DNA from 4 places in the Streptomyces sp. NPDC055632 genome. Region 1 is predicted to be linked to each of the others. Evidence: riboswitches for the same ligand, from Rfam matches in the RefSeq annotation. Region 1 holds a riboswitch; each other region holds the start of a gene.
The links. A riboswitch is a leader RNA that binds a small molecule or an ion and turns the genes downstream of it on or off. The one in region 1 is predicted to bind cobalamin.
Positions count from the first base shown of each region.

Region 2: linked by a shared signal. The riboswitch ahead of ACWGSR_RS09215 (ABC transporter substrate-binding protein) and the one ahead of ACWGSR_RS34875 (acyl-CoA thioesterase) in region 1 are both predicted to bind cobalamin.
Region 3: linked by a shared signal. The riboswitch ahead of ACWGSR_RS27100 (ribonucleoside-diphosphate reductase subunit alpha) and the one ahead of ACWGSR_RS34875 (acyl-CoA thioesterase) in region 1 are both predicted to bind cobalamin.
Region 4: linked by a shared signal. The riboswitch ahead of cobN (cobaltochelatase subunit CobN) and the one ahead of ACWGSR_RS34875 (acyl-CoA thioesterase) in region 1 are both predicted to bind cobalamin.

Region 1 is NZ_JBSHHY010000052.1:8,550-12,941, forward strand. Features, by position in the region: gene ACWGSR_RS34860 (ABC transporter ATP-binding protein) at 1-169, shown strand, start outside; gene ACWGSR_RS34865 (ECF transporter S component) at 166-1,011, shown strand; gene cobF (precorrin-6A synthase (deacetylating)) at 1,015-1,845, opposite strand; gene ACWGSR_RS34875 (acyl-CoA thioesterase) at 2,004-2,456, opposite strand; cobalamin riboswitch at 2,508-2,734, opposite strand; gene ACWGSR_RS34880 (hypothetical protein) at 2,987-3,475, shown strand; gene ACWGSR_RS34885 (tetratricopeptide repeat protein) at 3,493-4,392, shown strand, end outside.
Region 2 is NZ_JBSHHY010000005.1:6,447-10,838, forward strand. Features, by position in the region: gene ACWGSR_RS09200 (SDR family NAD(P)-dependent oxidoreductase) at 1-435, shown strand, start outside; gene ACWGSR_RS09205 (TetR family transcriptional regulator) at 527-1,120, shown strand; gene ACWGSR_RS09210 (cold-shock protein) at 1,366-1,572, shown strand; cobalamin riboswitch at 1,623-1,803, shown strand; gene ACWGSR_RS09215 (ABC transporter substrate-binding protein) at 1,880-2,941, shown strand; gene ACWGSR_RS09220 (FecCD family ABC transporter permease) at 2,938-3,996, shown strand; gene ACWGSR_RS09225 (ABC transporter ATP-binding protein) at 3,993-4,392, shown strand, end outside.
Region 3 is NZ_JBSHHY010000025.1:55,236-59,627, reverse strand. Features, by position in the region: gene mctP (monocarboxylate uptake permease MctP) at 1-972, shown strand, start outside; gene ACWGSR_RS27105 (GNAT family N-acetyltransferase) at 1,054-1,563, shown strand; cobalamin riboswitch at 1,630-1,752, shown strand; gene ACWGSR_RS27100 (ribonucleoside-diphosphate reductase subunit alpha) at 1,883-4,258, shown strand; gene ACWGSR_RS27095 (ribonucleotide-diphosphate reductase subunit beta) at 4,258-4,392, shown strand, end outside.
Region 4 is NZ_JBSHHY010000002.1:373,497-377,888, forward strand. Features, by position in the region: gene ACWGSR_RS04280 (precorrin-8X methylmutase) at 1-176, opposite strand, end outside; gene ACWGSR_RS04285 (cobalamin biosynthesis protein CobG) at 173-1,408, opposite strand; cobalamin riboswitch at 1,667-1,804, shown strand; gene cobN (cobaltochelatase subunit CobN) at 1,844-4,392, shown strand, end outside.

The DNA.
Region 1 (4,392 bases):
CGTCGTCGCCGACGGACCCACCACCGAGGTCATCGTCGCCTCGCCCGTCTTCGCCCCCCAGACCGCGAAGATCCTGGCGCCCCTGCCCTTCCTCACGGTGGACCAGCTGACGGCCGTACTCGACGCCGACGCCGACGCCGACCTCGACGGAACGGACCCGGCCCCATGAGCACGTCCACCGCCGCCATCCGCATCCGCGCCCGGGCCGGAGCCGTCATCGCGATGGCGGCCTTCCTCGGCGTCGTCGCCTTCTTCTGGCCGTTCCTCGTCGCGCCCGGCAAGTTCGGCTCGCACTACGCCCCGCCGCTGATCTTCGGCGTGCTCCTGGTGATCGTGCTCTGCGTGGTGATCTCCGAGATCGCCGAGGGCGGCATCGACTCCAAGGCGCTGGCCATGCTGGGGGTCCTCTCCGCGGTCAACGCCGCCATCCGCCCCCTCGGCGCGGGCACGGCCGGGATCGAGACGGTGTTCTTCGTCCTCGTGCTCGCGGGCCGGGTCTACGGCCCCGGCTTCGGCTTCACCCTGGGCTGCACGTCCCTGTTCGCCTCGGCCCTCATCACCGGCGGCGTCGGCCCCTGGATGCCGTACCAGATGTTCGGCTGCGCCTTCGTCGGCATGCTCGCGGGCTTCCTGCCGAAGGCCACGGGGCGCCGTGAGGTCGCCCTGCTCGCGGTGTACGGCTCGCTCTCCGGCTACCTCTTCGGCTTCCTCCTGAACCTCTCCTTCTGGCCGTTCTCGCTCGATCCGAACAGCTCCATCGCCTATCTCCCGGGGCTCCCGTTCACCGAGCAGTTCCAGCGGTACCTGGCCTTCGACCTGGCCACCTCCCTCGGCTGGGACACGGGCCGAGCCGTCACCAACTTCGTCTGCGTCGTCCTCGCGGGACCGGCGGTCCTCACGGTCTTCCGCCGGGCCGCCCGCAAGGCCCGCTTCCAGGCCCCGGTCCGTTTCTCCCCCCGGCCCCTCCGGAAGGAGGAGGACGCCCCGAAACCGCGGGCCGACCGGGCGTAGGCCTCATGCGTCGCCGTCGCCGTCGCCGTCGCCGTCGTCGTCGTCGCCGTCGTCGGAGTGGGGGCGCAGCAGATAGGTGTCCATGATCCATCCGTGGCGTTCCCTGGCCTCCGCCCGCGCGCGGCGGATCTCGTCGGCGACCTCGGACAGCAGGCCCGAGATCAGGATCTCGTCGGGCGTGCCGATGTAGGCGCCCCAGTAGATCCACGTGGTGTCACCGGCGATGTGCCGGAAGGACTCGTGGGCGTCGAGCATCACGACGATGTCGCCGTCGGCGTTGCCGGCCGTCTCGGGGAGCCGCCGCCCGGGCGTGACGTGGATCGGCCGGCCGACCCGGTTCAGACCGATGCGGTGGCGCGCCGCGAGGGCGGAGACGCTGCTGATCCCCGGGACCACGTCGTACGTGAACGCCACGTTCCCCCGGGCCGTGATGTCCTCCAGGATCGCCAGCGTGCTGTCGTACAGGGACGGGTCGCCCCACACCAGGAACGCCCCGCGCTGCCCGGGAGCCGTCTCGTCGCGGATCAGCCGCTCGCAGACGTCGGCGCGCCGACGGCGCCAGTCGTGGACGGCTTCCGCGTACGGGACGGACTCCTCCTGGGAGCGGTCGCGCCACGGGTCCTCCGCCTCGACGACCCGGTAGGGCCCGGTGACGTGCTCGTCGAGCATGTCCCGCCGGAGGCGTACGAGGGAGGACTTCTCCCGGCCCTTGTCGAGGACGAAGAACACGTCGGTCCGGCGCATGGCCTTCACCGCCGCGAGCGTCAACTGGTCGGGGTCCCCGGATCCGATGCCGATGACCGTGAGATGCCTGGGGGTGTCGCTCGACGTCATGGTGCTCCTTGGTCGTTTCCGTCGTGGAACGGGTCCGCCGGCCGTGCGCCGGGGTTGCGGGCGGTCGGCGGGGTCCGGGCCCGGCGCTCGACGCCCGTGGGCGCGGAGACCGCCGCTCCGGTCGTGACCGCGCACGGCCGGGGCGGCGGTCCGCCCGGTCAGGACAGGCCGGGCAGCGGTACGTCGAGGACGGGGACGGGGCGCGGGGTGCCGTCGGCGTCGACGGCGACGAAGGTCAGGAAGGCGGTCGCCACCTCGGTGGCGGGGCCGGTGCTGTTCCAGCGCTCGGAGGTCACCCGGACCCCGACGGTCATCGACGTCCGCCCGGCCCGTTCGAGGCCGGCCTCGACGCTGAGCAGGTCTCCGGCCCGCACGGGGGCGAGGAAGGTCATCCGGTCGACGGAGACGGTGACGGCCGGGCCGTCGGCGTGCCGCCCGGCGGCCGCCGCCGCGGCGTCGTCGATGAGCTTCATCATCACGCCGCCGTGGATGGTGCCGTAGAGGTTGGTGTCGTGCTCGCTCATGATGTGGGCGAGGACGACCCGGGAGTCGTCCGGCGTCTTGGCGGGACGGGCGGCGGGAACGGGGCTGGTGACGGTGGGATCGGCCACGTCAACTCTCCTTCGCGAGTCGCGGCGGGGCTGTTCCGCGCGCACGGGGTGTGGGCGCGCGGGCGGCGGGCAGGTCTTCGGACTCGCGGGCGCGCCCACCGGACCGGTCCGGAGGACACCTACTGGCCGTCGCTTCCCAGCCCCTTCCCGGGGCCAGTGCGTATGACGGCGGTCGTTCCCGCTCACCGCTGCGGGGCAGTCCCGGATTCCCACCGGGTTCCCTCTTGCGACGCATCCCGCCTGGCGGACGGGGGCGAACCAGCTGCGCGACCAGCCTACGCCGCACTCCGACGGGGTCGTTCCGCGCGTCGCCGCCGGCCGGGCGGGGAGTCCGTACCCCTCGCCCGACGCCCCTGATCCGAGGCCGGGCCACGCCCTCCCGGCCCGGCCGGGGCCCGTGCGGACGAGCCTTGGCGGAAGGCTCCGACTGGCTCGAACCGCACCCCATGTACGGCAGCGGGCCTGTACGTTGCTGGGGAGAAGAGGCGGGGCGACGTGAGGGGCGGGTGGGGGCTTTGCTGACCGAGGCTTTGACCGCGTTGGCCGCGGCGGGCGGCGGGGCGGTGGTCCAGGCCGCCGGCACCGACGCCTGGCACGCGGTGCGGCAGCGGGTCGCCGAACTGTTCGGCCGCGGTGACGCGGAGCGGGGGCGGGCCGAACTGGAGCGGCTGGACCGGACGGCCCGGGCGCTCGAGCCGGGCGCCGCCACGGATCCGGACCGGGAGCTGTCGCGCCAGGAAGGGGTGTGGCAGGAGCGGTTCGAGGTCCTGCTCGCATCCCTCGACGCGGGGGACCGGGAGCGGGCGGTCCGGGACCTGCGCGCCCTGTCGGCCCTCGTCGCCGACCCGGAGGCCGACACGGCCCTGGCGACCGGGAACGCGCTGGCGCGGGACGGCGGCAGCGCCGTGACCGGGGTGAGGCGGTCGGGCGACGGGCGCGCCGCACGAGCCGTGAACACCGGGGACGCGGAGGCCGTCGGCGCGGGGTCCAGCGCGGTCAGCGGCATCGTGACCGAGTAGACGGCCGGGACCTCGGTATGGCCAGGTGGCGATGGAGCAGAGGGCACGATCCCGGCACGCACACCCCGGCCGGGGGCACGGAGGGCGGCGTCACCCCCGCACAGCGGGTGACGGGCAGCGGGAACGCGAGCGCGACGCACGGCGGCATCGCCGTCACGGGCATCTACCACGCCCATTCCGGCGTGGTGCTCCCGCCGGAGGCGGTGCGGCCCGTGTCCGAGGTCAAGGCCCGGCCCGGACTGGACAACCCGCCGTACCGCACCACCCGCTTCGTGGGGCGCACCGCCGAACTCGACCGCCTCGACGCCGCCATGAAGAGGAACGGCGGCGTGGGGCTCCATGCCGTGCACGGACTCGGCGGGGTCGGCAAGAGCACGCTGGTCGCGCACTGGGCGGCCACCCGGGCCCGCAGGCACCGTCTCGCGCCCGTCCGGTGGATGTCCGCCGACAGCGCGGCGGGCGTGGAACGGGGCCTGGCCGCCCTCGCCACCGCCCTGCAGCCCGCCGTCTCCAAGGCGCTGACGGTGGAAGCCCTGGCCGAGAACGGGATGCAGTGGCTGGCCACGCACAGCGGCTGGCTGCTCGTCCTGGACAACGTCAACCACGTCGCCGACATCGCCCCGCTCCTGGCCCGCCTGCCCCACGGGCGTTTTCTCGTCACCAGCAGGCTCGCCACGGTGTGGCACGACGCCGGCGAGGTCATCCGGCTCGACGTCCTGCGACCGGACGAATCGCTGGCCCTGCTCACCCGCATCGCGACCGTCGGCGGCGGCCGGGACCTCTCCGGAGCGGCCGAACTCTGCGCGGACCTGGGCCATCTCCCCCTGGCCGTCGAACAGGCCGCCGCCTACCTCGCCCAGAACCCCCTGCTGACCCCGGGCGCGTACCTGGGCCTGCTCCGGCGGAACCCCGGCCCG
Region 2 (4,392 bases), on a different contig from region 1:
ACCGAGACCTTCGACCGGCTGTTCGCGATCAACGTGAGGGCCCCGCTCTTCCTCGTCCAGCAGGGCCTCGGTCGGCTGCGCGACGGCGGCCGGATCGTCAACATCTCCTCGGCGGCGACGCGGCACGCCTTTCCCGACTCCGTCACGTACGCGATGACCAAGGGGGCCGTCGACACGATGACCCTCGCCCTCGCCAAGGAGCTGGGGCCCCGGGGCATCACGGTCAACGCCGTGGCCCCCGGCTACATCGCGACGGACATGAACGCGCGGCGCCGGGCGACGCCCGAGGCGAGCGCCGCCCTCGCCGCGCTCTCGGTCTTCAACCGGCTCGGGACGCCCGCCGACGTGGCGGACGTGGTCGCCTTCCTCGTCTCCGACGACGCCCGCTGGATCACCGGCCAGTACGTGGACGTGACGGGCGGCACCGCGCTCTGAACCCGCCCCGCCCCGGCCCGGGGGCCGGTCCCGGACCGGCCCCCGCGCACCCCTCCTCGGGGCGGTTCCCCGTGGATAAAGTGGGGGCACGATGACACGTTTCCGCGAGAGCGTCCGGTCCCTGCTGCGCGAGCAGGTGCTCGACGCCGCCTACCGCCTCGTCGCCGCCGAGGGCTGGAGCGGGCTGCGCATGACCTCCATCGCGCGGGCCGCCGGCATCAGCCGCCAGACCCTCTACAACGAGTTCGGTGCGAAGGAGGCCATCGGCAACGCCCTGGTCCAGCGCGAGCTGGAGGGCTTCCTGATCGGCATCGAGCGCGAACTCGACTCCCACCGGGGCGAGTTGGAGGCAGCGGCGGCGGCCGGCGTCGGCTACACGCTCCAGCAGACCGTGGACAACCCCCTCATCAAGAGCGTCCTGGTCGCGGCGCGGGGCGGCGAGGACGACCTCCTCGCCTACCTCACCACCCGCGCGGAGCCGGTCTTCGGCACGGCCATGGCGATGCTCCACGCGTACGCGACCGAGGCCTGGCCCGAGGTGGACGATGAGTCGCGCGGGCTCGCCGTCGAGACGGTCGTCCGGCTCACCGTCAGCCACATCGTCCAGCCGGTGGCCCCGCCCGCCGAGACGGCGGCGCGCATCGCCAGGATCACGGCGAGGATCTCGTACCCCGGCGGCCGCTGAGGGACGCCCCGCCCCCTCCGGAAGGCGCCGGACGCACGACGAGGCCCGGTGTCGAACACGGGGGATCTCCGACACCGGACCTCTGTTGAATATTCTACGAGATCCCCGGGAGTGCTCGCGCACCGCCCGCCCGCCGACGGGCGAAGCGCGGACGGGCGGGGTACACCTCCCCTGAGACGCGGACGCGGCCGGACCCGGCCGGGACACCCCTCGCCCGCGTCGCCGACGCCGAGGAGGAGGCAGCCGTGGAAGGCAGGAGCAAAGGGTTCGTGCGGTCCTTCAACCGTCTCGGGGGATACGGGTTCGTCGTCCCCGTCGGCTCCCAGGACCAGGTCTGGTTCAGCGCGGAGGACATCGAGGACGAGAGCCGGACCGTCTCCGAGGGGCAGCAGGTCTCCTTCGTCCTGGTCCTCGGGGACGGCCGCTTCGAGGCCAGGGAGCTGCGCCTCTGACGCCGACCGCGCCCCGGGGCACGCCCCCGGCCCGGTGGTACTGTGCCGGGGCCAGTCGCACCTTTGTACGCGCCCGAACGGGTGCGTGCACGGGTCAGGGAATCCGGTGCGAGACCGGAACTGACGCGCAGCGGTGAGGGCGACGGGCGGAGCATCGGCCACTGGGCGGCGACGACGACGGCCCGGGAAGGCGCCCCGTCCGGCCGACCCCGAGTCCGAAGACCTGCTGGCGGCCCCGGCGCACGCCCGCCCGGGGAGCACCGTACGACAGGCTCCGCGCATGAGCCGTGGCCGCAGAGGAAGTCCCGTGCCGCTCGCACACCCCGTCCGCTCCGCCGTGCTGTTCCTGACCGGAGCCCTGCTCCTGACCGCCACCGGCTGCGGCGCGGGGACCACCCCCGCCCCCGTCCGGCCCGCGGGCGGCGCCGGGGAGGCGAAGACCGGGTACCCGGTCACCCTCGACGACAACTGCGGACGGCCCGTCCGCGTCGAGCGCGCGCCGGAGCGGGCCGTCGCCCTCGACCAGGGCGCGGCGGAGATCATGCTCTCCCTCGGCCTCGCCGACCGCATGGTGGGCACCGGCACCTGGACGGACCCCGTCCTCAAGGGGCTGGAGGAGGAGAACGCCGGGGTCCCGCGCCTCGCCGACCGCTACCCCTCCTTCGAGAAGGTCCTCGACGCCGAACCCGACTTCGCCGCCGCCTCCTTCGCGTACACCCTCGGCAAGGGCGGGGTGGCGGCCCGCGAGCGGTTCGAGCAGCTCGGCGTCCCCACCTACCTCTCGCCCACCGACTGCGTCGGCAAGGACAACAGCGGCGACGGCGACGGCGTCCGCGTCCAACCGCTCACCATGGAGACGGTCTACGGCGAGATCCGCGACCTGGCCCGGATCTTCGCGGTGCCGGAGCGCGGCGAGAAGCTCGTCGCGGAGCTCAAGGCCCGTGTGACGAAGGCCGCTTCGGGCGGAGGCTTCGGGGACGCCACGGTCCTCTACTGGTTCGCCAACTCCGAGGCGCCCTACATGGCGGGCTGCTGCGGCGCCCCCGGCATCGTCTCCCGCGAGCTGGGCGCGAAGAACGTCTTCGACGACACCAAGGAGGAGTGGCCCCAGATCAACTGGGAGACCGTCGCCGACCGCGACCCCGACGTCCTCGTCATCGGCGACCTCACCCGCCGCTCGCAGTCGGCCGAGAGCGCCGCCAAGAAGATCGAGTTCCTGGAGTCCGACCCGGTCACCCGCACCATGACGGCGGTCAGGAACAAGCGGTACGTGCTCCTCAGCGGCCAGGCGCTCAACCCCACGATCCGCACCGTCGAGGCCGTCGAGAAGGTGGCGGCGGCGCTCCGCTCGTACGGCCTCGCCAAGTGACCACCACCTCTCCGGCTGCCGCTTCGGTACGGAAGGGAGCCGCGGCCCTGCTGTGGACGGCGGCCGGACTCGCCCTCCTGGCCGCGTCGGTCGCCGCGGCGATCACCATCGGCCCGGCCCGCATCGGCGTCGCCGACGTGTGGGCGACGGTCGCCGCCCACCTCGGCGGCGGCGCCCCGGCGCTCTCCCCGATCCGGGACGGGATCGTCTGGGACCTGCGGCTGCCCCGCACCCTCCTGGCCGCCGTCTGCGGCGCCGGGCTCGCCCTCTGCGGCGCGGTGATGCAGTCGCTGCTGCGCAACCCGCTCGCCGACCCCTTCGTCCTCGGCGTCTCCTCCGGCGCCTCGACCGGCGCGGTCGCGGTCGTCGTCCTCGGGGTCGGCGGGGGAGTCCTCTCCGTCACCGGCGGGGCGTTCCTCGGGGCGGTCTGCTCCTTCGCGCTCGTGCTGCTGCTCAGCCACACCCTCGGCGGCTCGACGGACCGCGTGGTCCTCTCCGGGGTCGCCGCCATGCAGCTCTTCTCCGCCCTCACCTCCTTCGTCGTGATGACGGCCGCCGACGCGGAGACCACCCGGGGCGTCCTCTTCTGGCTGCTCGGCTCGCTCGCCGGGGCCGGCTGGACCGACGTGTGGGTGTGCCTCGCGGTCCTCGCGGCGGCCCTGACGACCTGCCTGGGACACGCGCGGACCCTGGACGCGTTCGCCTTCGGCGAGGAGGCCGCCGCCTCGCTCGGCGTCTCCGTCGCCCGGACCCGGCTCGTCCTCCTGTGCGTCACCGCCCTCCTGACGGCCGCCCTGGTCTCCGCCGCCGGGGCCATCGGCTTCGTCGGACTCGTCCTGCCGCACGCCGCCCGCGCGCTCACCGGCCCCGGGCACGCCCGGCTCCTGCCGGTCACCGCCCTGGCCGGAGCGGTCTTCCTGGTCTGGGCCGACACGCTCGCCCGCACCGTCCTCGACCCCCAGGAGGTGCCGGTGGGCGTGGTGACCTCGCTGATCGGCGTACCGGCCTTCGTCCTCGTCCTCCACCGCACGCGCAGCACGAGGAGCACGCGATGACCCCCACCGGAGAAGACACGGGCACGGGCCTCCGCGCCGACCGGGTCTCGCGCACCGCCGGCGGCGTCCTCGTCCTCGACGGCGTCAGCGTCGCCCCGGTCCCCGGGACCGTCACCGGCCTCCTCGGCCCCAACGGCTCCGGCAAGTCCACGCTCCTGCGGCTCCTCGCCGGCGTCCTCGCCCCCGACTCCGGGGTCGTCACCCTCGACGGCGACCCGCTGGCCGGCCTCGGCCGCAGGACCGTCGCCCGGCGCCTCGCCACGGTCGAGCAGCAGTCCGACACCCAGACCGACCTGACCGTCCTCGACGTCGTACGCCTCGGCCGCGTCCCGCACCGCAGGGCCTGGACCCCGCCCTCGGCGGCGGACGAGGCCGCCGTCCGCTCCGCCCTCGCCC
Region 3 (4,392 bases), on a different contig from region 1:
ATCATCTACATCCCGATCAAGCTGGGCGGCTTCGACGAGATCTTCGCCCAGGCGGGCGAGAAGTTCACCACCAACAAGGTCGGTGGACTCGTCCCCGGCGAGGCCGGCCAGTGGACGTACGCGACGCTCGCGCTCGGCTCCGCGCTCGCGCTCTTCATGTACCCGCACTCCATCACGGCGACGCTGTCGTCCCGGAGCCGCGAGGTCATCCGCCGCAACACCACGATCCTGCCGCTGTACTCGCTGATGCTGGGTCTGCTGGCACTGCTGGGCTTCATGGCGATCGCCGCAGGGATCAAGGTCGAGAACGGCCAGCTCGCCATTCCGCAGCTCTTCGAGACCATGTTCCCGGACTGGTTCGCGGGCGTCGCGTTCGCCGCGATCGGCATCGGCGCGCTCGTCCCGGCCGCGATCATGTCGATCGCCGCCGCCAACCTCTTCACCAGGAACATCTACAAGGACTTCATCAAGCCGGACGCGACCCCGGCCCAGGAGACCAAGGTCTCCAAGATCGTCTCGCTTCTGGTCAAGGTCGGCGCCCTCGTGTTCGTCCTCACCATGGACAAGACGGTCGCGATCAACTTCCAGCTCCTCGGCGGCATCTGGATCCTCCAGACCTTCCCCGCCCTGGTAGGAGGGCTCTTCACCCGCTGGTTCCACCGCTGGGCCCTGCTCGCAGGGTGGGCTGTCGGCATGCTGTACGGCACTATCGCCGCCTACAACGTGTCCACTCCGAAGCAGAAGCACTTCGGCGGCTCCTCCGCCGAGATCCCGGGCATCGGCGAGATCGGCTACATCGGCCTCACCGCCTTCGTCCTCAACGTCGTGGTCACCGTGGTCCTCACCTTCGTCCTCAAGGCCCTCAAGGCCCCCGAGGGCATCGACGAGACCTCCCCGTCGGACTACACCGCCGACGCCGGCGACCCCGGCGTGCAGACCGAGATGGAGAAGGCCACCGCGCCCACCCACTGACACCGGTCGCGCCGAAAGGGCCCGGGACCTCCGCCAGGAGGCCCCGGGCCCCGTCGCGTCCCCGGCGTGCACACTTCCCCCATGGACTTCACGATCAGGGCGGTACGGCCCGAGGAGTACGAGGTGCTCGGCGAACTGACCGGACGCACCTATCTGGACGACGGACTGCTGAAGTACGGGGCCGAGGACTCCTATCTGGCCGTGCTGCGGGACACGGAGCGGCGGGCCCGCGAGAGCGAGGTCCTCGTCGCGGAGGACACCGGGGACGCGGCGGGGCGGATCGTCGGCGGGGTGACCTTCGCCCGGGGCGGCACCCCGTGGGCCGACATCGCGGTGGCCGGCGAGGCCGAGTTCCGGATGCTCGCGGTCGCCCGGGAGGCCCGCGGCCGGGGCGTCGGCGAGGCGCTCGTACGGGCCTGTGTCGACCGGGCGCGGGCCCTTCCGGGGTGCGCCAGGATCGTGCTCTCCACGGACGCCGCGATGGTCTCCGCGCACCGGATCTACGAGCGGACGGGCTTCGTCCGCACCCCGCACCGGGACTGGGAGCCCATCCCCGATCACTCTCTGCGCACCTACTCCCTGGAGTTCTGACCCCAAGTCCCGTCCAGGGGGCGACACAACATGTGGGGGGTGCCACGAGCGGCGCCCCCCACATGTATGCTCGTCCTCGCTGTCGACGCAGGGGAATCCGGCGCGAATCCGGAACTGTCCCGCAACGGTGTACTTCGTGCGGTTTCGTCCGGAGTGAGTCCGAACACCTGCCGACAGCGCGCCCGGTCCTTCCGTTCCGGGTGCCACAGACGTCCGGGCCTCGCGGAGTGGGCCGGTGGACGCGGCGCGTCATGCCTGGACGCCCGCCCGTCCGCCTGCCCCCGCCGAGGCCCCGAGCCGAGCGAGGGAGAGCCCCCACGTGACCATCGCGCCCGCCGATCCGGCTTCGGCCGAGGCTTCCGCGGTCGAGAGCGACGGTCCCGGGACCGTACTGCTGCGGACCCTGACCGACCTCACCGCCGATCTCCCCGACACCGACCCCGGCAAGGTCGCCGCCGCCGCGCTCCGCGGCCGCAGCGCCGCCGCGGACGAGGCGGAGCTGCGCGAGCTGGCCACCGAGGCGGCCGCCGGCCTGATCGCCGAGGACCCGGCGTACTCCCGGCTCGCCGCCCGGCTCCTCACCATCACCATCGCGGACGAGGCGGCCTCCCAGGGCTCGGTCGACTTCTCCTCCTCGGTCGTCGTCGGGCACCGCGAGGGCCTGATCGCCGACCGCACCGCCGAGTTCGTCGCGCTGCACGCCGACCGCCTCGACGCCACGATCGACCGCGCCGGCGACGACCGCTTCGGCTACTTCGGCCTGCGCACCCTCTACTCGCGCTACCTGCTGCGCCACCCGATCACCCGCAAGGTGATCGAGACCCCGCAGCACTTCATGCTGCGCGTCGCCTGCGGTCTGGCCGAGGACGAGGGCGTCCGCGCGCTCGACGAAGTGGCCGCGCTGTACGGCCTGATGAGCCGGCTGGACTACCTGCCGTCCTCCCCCACGCTCTTCAACTCCGGCACCCGCCACCCGCAGATGTCCTCCTGCTACCTCCTGGACTCCCCGCAGGACGAGCTGGACTCCATCTACGACCGCTACCACCAGGTCGCGCGCCTCTCGAAGCACGCGGGCGGCATCGGCCTCTCGTACTCCCGCATCCGCGCCCGCGGTTCGCTGATCCGGGGCACCAACGGGCACTCCAACGGCATCGTGCCGTTCCTGAAGACCCTGGACGCCTCCGTCGCCGCCGTGAACCAGGGCGGCCGCCGCAAGGGCGCCGCCGCCGTCTACCTGGAGACCTGGCACGCGGACATCGAGGAGTTCCTGGAGCTCCGCGACAACACGGGCGAGGACCAGCGCCGCACGCACAACCTGAACCTGGCGCACTGGATCCCGGACGAGTTCATGCGCCGCGTGAACGCCGACGCCGAGTGGTCGCTGTTCTCCCCCTCGGACGTGCCCGAGCTCGTGGACCTGTGGGGCGAGGAGTTCGACGCCGCCTACCGCAAGGCCGAGGCGGCCGGCCTGGCCCGCAAGACGATGCCGGCCCGCGACCTGTACGGCCGGATGATGCGGACCCTGGCCCAGACCGGCAACGGCTGGATGACCTTCAAGGACGCCTCGAACCGGACGGCCAACCAGACCGCCGAGCCCGGCCACACCGTCCACTCCTCCAACCTCTGCACGGAGATCCTGGAGGTCACGGACGACGGCGAGACCGCGGTCTGCAACCTGGGCTCGGTCAACCTCGGCGCGTTCGTGGTCGGTTCGGACATCGACTGGGAGCGCCTGGACGCGACCGTCCGCACGGCCGTCACCTTCCTCGACCGGGTCGTCGACATCAACTTCTACCCGACCGAGCAGGCGGGCCGCTCCAACTCCCGCTGGCGTCCGGTCGGCCTGGGCGCCATGGGCCTCCAGGACGTCTTCTTCCAGCTGAAGCTGCCCTTCGACTCCCCCGAGGCGCGGGCGCTCTCCACCCGGATCGCCGAGCGGATCATGCTCGCCGCGTACGAGGCCTCCGCCGACCTGGCCGAGCGCAACGGCCCGCTCCCGGCCTGGGAGAAGACCCGCGCCGCCCGCGGCGTGCTGCACCCCGACCACTACGACGTGGAGCTGAACTGGCCGGAGCGCTGGACCGCGCTGCGCGAGCGGATCGCCGCCGTCGGCATGCGCAACAGCCTCCTCCTCGCCATCGCGCCGACCGCGACGATCGCCTCGATCGCCGGCGTGTACGAGTGCATCGAGCCGCAGGTCTCCAACCTGTTCAAGCGCGAGACGCTGTCGGGCGAGTTCCTCCAGGTCAACTCGTACCTGGTCGACGAGCTGAAGAGGCTCGGCGTCTGGGACGCGCAGACCCGTGAGGCGCTGCGCGACTCCAACGGCTCGGTGCAGGGCTTCACCTGGGTGCCGGCCGAGGTGCGCGAGCTGTACCGCACGGCCTGGGAGATCCCGCAGCGCGGCCTGATCGACATGGCCGCCGCCCGCACCCCGTTCCTGGACCAGTCGCAGTCGCTGAACCTGTTCCTGGAGACGCCCACCATCGGCAAGCTGTCGTCGATGTACGCGTACGCCTGGAAGCAGGGCCTCAAGACGACGTACTACCTGCGCTCCCGCCCGGCCACCCGGATCGCCCGCGCCGCCCAGGCGTCGACGGCCGCCGCCGCGCCCATTCCCGTCCAGCAGGCCGCCGACCCCGACGCGGTCGCCTGCTCCCTGGAAAACCCCGAGTCCTGCGAGGCCTGCCAGTAATGAGCTCCACCGAGAAGAACCTGCTCGACCCGGGCTTCGAACTCACCCTCCGTCCCATGCGCTACCCGGACTTCTACGAGCGCTACCGGGACGCGATCAAGAACACCTGGACCGTCGAGGAGGTCGACCTCCAC
Region 4 (4,392 bases), on a different contig from region 1:
TACGCGATGTCCTGGACGAGGTCCGTCATGCCGCAGGCGTGGATCATCCGGACCGCCACCTGGGCGACGTCGGCGGGCAGGCCCGTGAGGTCCGCCTCGGCGCGGATCGTGGCAAAGGAGCGGCGGTAGATCTCCGTGCCGTCCTTCTCGTAGTCGAACATCCTGTTCTCGCTCATCTCGTTGTGCGGGGCGCGGTACGGGCCGTGGTGACCGCGGGGGCCAGTTCGGTACGGGGGACGGGGGCGCCGTCGACCAGGTAGCCGCCGCCGGGGGCGGCGAGGACGTCGATCCAGTCGCCGTGCGGGTGTCCGCAGCGGCGCTCGCACCCGGAGTAGTGGACGGGCAGGCCGGGACGGCCGGGGACCGCGTCCGCCCGGACGTCCGCGAGGGACTTGGCGCAGCCGGGCCGCCCGGTGCAGGCGCTGACGCCGATCCAGGGGGAGTCGGGCCGGGTGATCAGTCCGGCCGCGTCGAGCGCGGGCGTCCGGTCGGGCCCGGCGCCGACGACGACGGCTCCGCGCCAGGGCGTGAGCCGCACCTCGTCGGCGGGCAGCAGGGCCCGCAGCTGGGCGGCGGTGAGGCGGCCGAGAGGGGCGAGCACGTGGAGGGAGGCGGGGCCGAGGGGGCCGGGGACGGGCGGCGGCCCCTGCGGCAGGACCGGCTCGGGCACCTCTTCCGCCGCTGTCCCGGCCGCCGCGAGTGCTTCCGGTACGCCGGCCCCGTGGCCCTCCGGCAGCTCCCGTACGCGCCAGGCGCCGGTGCCGGCCGCGCGGGCGGCGGAGAGGAAGGCGCGGGCGGCGGCGAGGGCGGCGCGGGGCGCGTCGTCGGCGGCGACGCGCACGGCCCGGCCGCCCAGGTGCAGGAGCGCGGTGCGGGGGTCCACTGCGACCAAGGTCACATCCCCGCCGAGGCCGGTGACGTCGCCGCGGCCGTCGTCCAGGACGAAGAGGAAACGGCCCGAGAGCGCGGCGGCCCAGGGCGCGGCGCAGAGCCGTTCGTCCAGCTCGCGGGCCCACAACTGCACGTCGGCGGCGCCGAGTCCGTCGAGGCCCGCGGCCGGGGAGGCCACGATGTTGCGGACGCGCTCGTGGGTGGGCGAGGGCAGCAGGCCCGCCTCCGCCAGGAGCGCCGCGAGCTCCGCCCCGCAGCCGTCCGCCAAGCCGCGCAGCTCGGCGTTCCCGCGCGAGGTGACGCTGATCCGCCCGTCCCCCAGGGCCTCGGCGGCGTCCGCCAGGACCTCCACCTGACGCGCCGTCAACCTTCCTGCGGGCAGCCGCAGTCGGGCCAGGTGTCCGTCGTCGGCGGAGTGCAGCCGCAGCGCCCCGGGGCAGGCGTCGCCGCGCTCCCGCACACGGGGTGCGCCGGGGGCGGGCGTCGGGGGCGGGACGGGCGGCATGGCGGCGAGCATACCCACGGGAAACCGGCGGTCGACGGGGTGTGACCAGCCTGACTCGGGGCGCCCGGGCGGGGGCGCGAGGACCGGCTTCCCACGAGTGGGGAGGTGGGGGCGGGGGGCCGGCTTTCCGGGAGTCGGCGGGGGCGCGAGGGCCGGCTTTCCGCGCGTCGGACAGGCGCGGGCCGGCCCGGCACGCTCCGGCCCGGTCCCGGCCCGGTGCCGGTGTGATCCGCCCGACCCTCCCGCTCCCTCCGGCGTCCGGAGCTCACGATCTAGGATGCAAGCGGCATGGGGTCCCAGGACCCCGGGGAGGAAGCCCGGTGAGATTCCGGCGCGGTCCCGCCACTGTGAGCCGGCCCGGTGTTCTCGGGCCGGTGAGTCAGGAACTCCTGCCGTCCACACGACCACCCGGGGCGCGGACAACCCCGAGGAAGGCCTGCGCTCGCCATGCTTCTGCTGCTGTCGCACTCCGACACCGACCTGCTCAGCGCCCGCGCGGCCGGCGGACCGGTGGAGTATCGGTTCGCCAACCCCGCCCGGCTCCCGCTCGCCGATCTCGACGGGCTCCTCGACGGCGCCGAACTCGTCGTCGTCCGGCTCCTCGGCGGGCTCCGTTCCTGGCAGGACGGGCTCGACGCGATCCGCGCCGCCGGGAAGCCGGTCGTCGTGCTCAGCGGTGAGCAGGCGCCCGACGCGCAGCTCATGGAGGCGTCCACCGTGCCCGTCGGCGTCGCCACCGAGGCGCACGCCTACCTGGCGCACGGCGGCCCCGCCAACCTGGAGCAGCTCGCCCGCTTCCTCTCCGACACCGTCCTGCTCACCGGCCACGGTTTCGAGGCCCCGGCCGCCGCCCCGACCTGGGGCCCGCTGGAGCGCACCCCGAAGGCCACCGAGGGCCCGACGATCGCCGTGCTCTACTACCGCGCCCACCACATGAGCGGCAACACCGCCTTCGTCGGCGCCCTGTGCGAGGCGATCGAGGACGCCGGCGCGCGGGCCCTCCCGCTGTACGTGGCCTCCCTGCGCGCCCCCGAGACGGAGCTGCTCGACACCCTCCGCACCGCCGACGCGATCGTCACCACCGTCCTCGCGGCGGGCGGCACCAAGCCCGCCGAGGCGCAGGCCGGCGGCGACGAGGAGGCCTGGGACGCGGGGGCGCTCGCCTCGCTCGACGTGCCGATCCTCCAGGCCCTCTGCCTGACCGGCTCGCGGTCCGCGTGGGAGGAGAACGACGAGGGCCTCTCCCCGCTGGACGCCGCCAGCCAGGTCGCCGTCCCCGAGTTCGACGGGCGCCTGATCACCGTCCCGTTCTCCTTCAAGGAGATCGATGAGGACGGCCTGCCCGCGTACGTGGCGGACACCGAGCGCGCGGCCCGCGTCGCCGGGATCGCCGTGCGGCACGCCCGCCTCCGGCACATCCCGAATGCCGAGAAGAGGCTCGCGCTCGTCCTCTCCGCGTACCCCACCAAGCACTCCCGCATCGGCAACGCCGTCGGTCTCGACACCCCGGCCTCCGCCGTCTCCCTCCTTCGCCGGCTGATCGAGGAGGGCTACGACTTCGGGCCCGCCGAGGACCTCCCCGGCCTGGTCTCGGGCGACGGCGACGAGCTGATCTACGCCCTCATCGAGGCCGGCGGCCACGACCAGGACTGGCTGACCGAGGAGCAGTTGGCCAAGAACCCGGTCCGGATCCCGGCCGCCGACTACAAGCGCTGGTACGCGACCCTCCCCGAGGAGCTGCGCACCCACGTCGAGGAGCACTGGGGCCCGGCGCCCGGCGAGATGTTCCTCGACCGGTCGCGGAACCCGGAGGGCGACATCGTGCTCGCCGCCCTGCGGCGCGGGAACCTCCTCGTCCTCATCCAGCCGCCGCGCGGCTTCGGCGAGAACCCGATCGCGATCTACCACGACCCCGACCTCCCGCCGTCCCACCACTACCTGGCCGCCTACCGCTGGATCGCGGCCCGCGCCGAGGACGGCGGCTTCGGCGCCGACGCCATGGTCCACCTGGGCAAGCACGGCAACCTGGAGTGGCTGCCCGGCAAGAACGCCGGCCTGTCCGCCGCCTGCGGCCCGGACGCGGCCCTCGGCGACCTGCCGCTGGTCTACCCGTTCCTGGTCAACGACCCGGGCGAGGGCACCCAGGCCAAGCGGCGCGTGCACGCCACCCTGGTCGACCACCTGGTGCCGCCGATGGCCCGCGCCGACTCGTACGGCGACATCGCGCGCCTGGAGCAGCTCCTCGACGAGTACGCGCAGATCTCCTCCATGGACCCGGCGAAGCTGCCCGCGATCCGCGCCCAGATCTGGACCCTGATCCAGGCCGCCAAGCTCGACCACGACCTCGGTCTGGAGGAGCGCCCGGAGGACGACGGCTTCGACGACTTCCTGCTCCACGTCGACGGCTGGCTGTGCGAGGTCAAGGACGCCCAGATCCGCGACGGCCTGCACGTCCTCGGCGGCGCCCCGGCCGGCGAGGCCCGGGTCAACCTGGTCCTCTCCATCCTGCGCGCCCGCCAGATCTGGGGCGGCACGCAGGCGCTGCCCGGTCTGCGCGAGGCCCTGGGCCTGGACGAGTCGGCCGCGACCCGCACCACCGCCGACGAGGCGGAGGCGAAGGCGCGCGAGCTCGTCGAGGCGATGGAGGCGGCGGACTGGGCGGTGGACGCGGTCGAGTCGGTCGCGGCCGACCACGGCCCCGACGTCCGGGCCGTGCTGCGGTTCGCCGCCGAACAGGTCGTGCCGCGTCTGGCCGCCACCACCGACGAGCTGGCGCACGCCGTGCACGCGCTCAACGGCGGCTTCGTGCCGGCCGGTCCGTCCGGCTCCCCGCTGCGCGGTCTGGTCAACGTCCTGCCGACCGGCCGCAACTTCTACTCCGTCGACCCGAAGGCCGTCCCCTCCCGCCTCGCCTGGGAGACCGGCCAGGCGCTCGCGGACTCCCTCCTGGAGCGCTACCGCACCGACAACGGCGAGTGGCCGACCTCCGTGGGCCT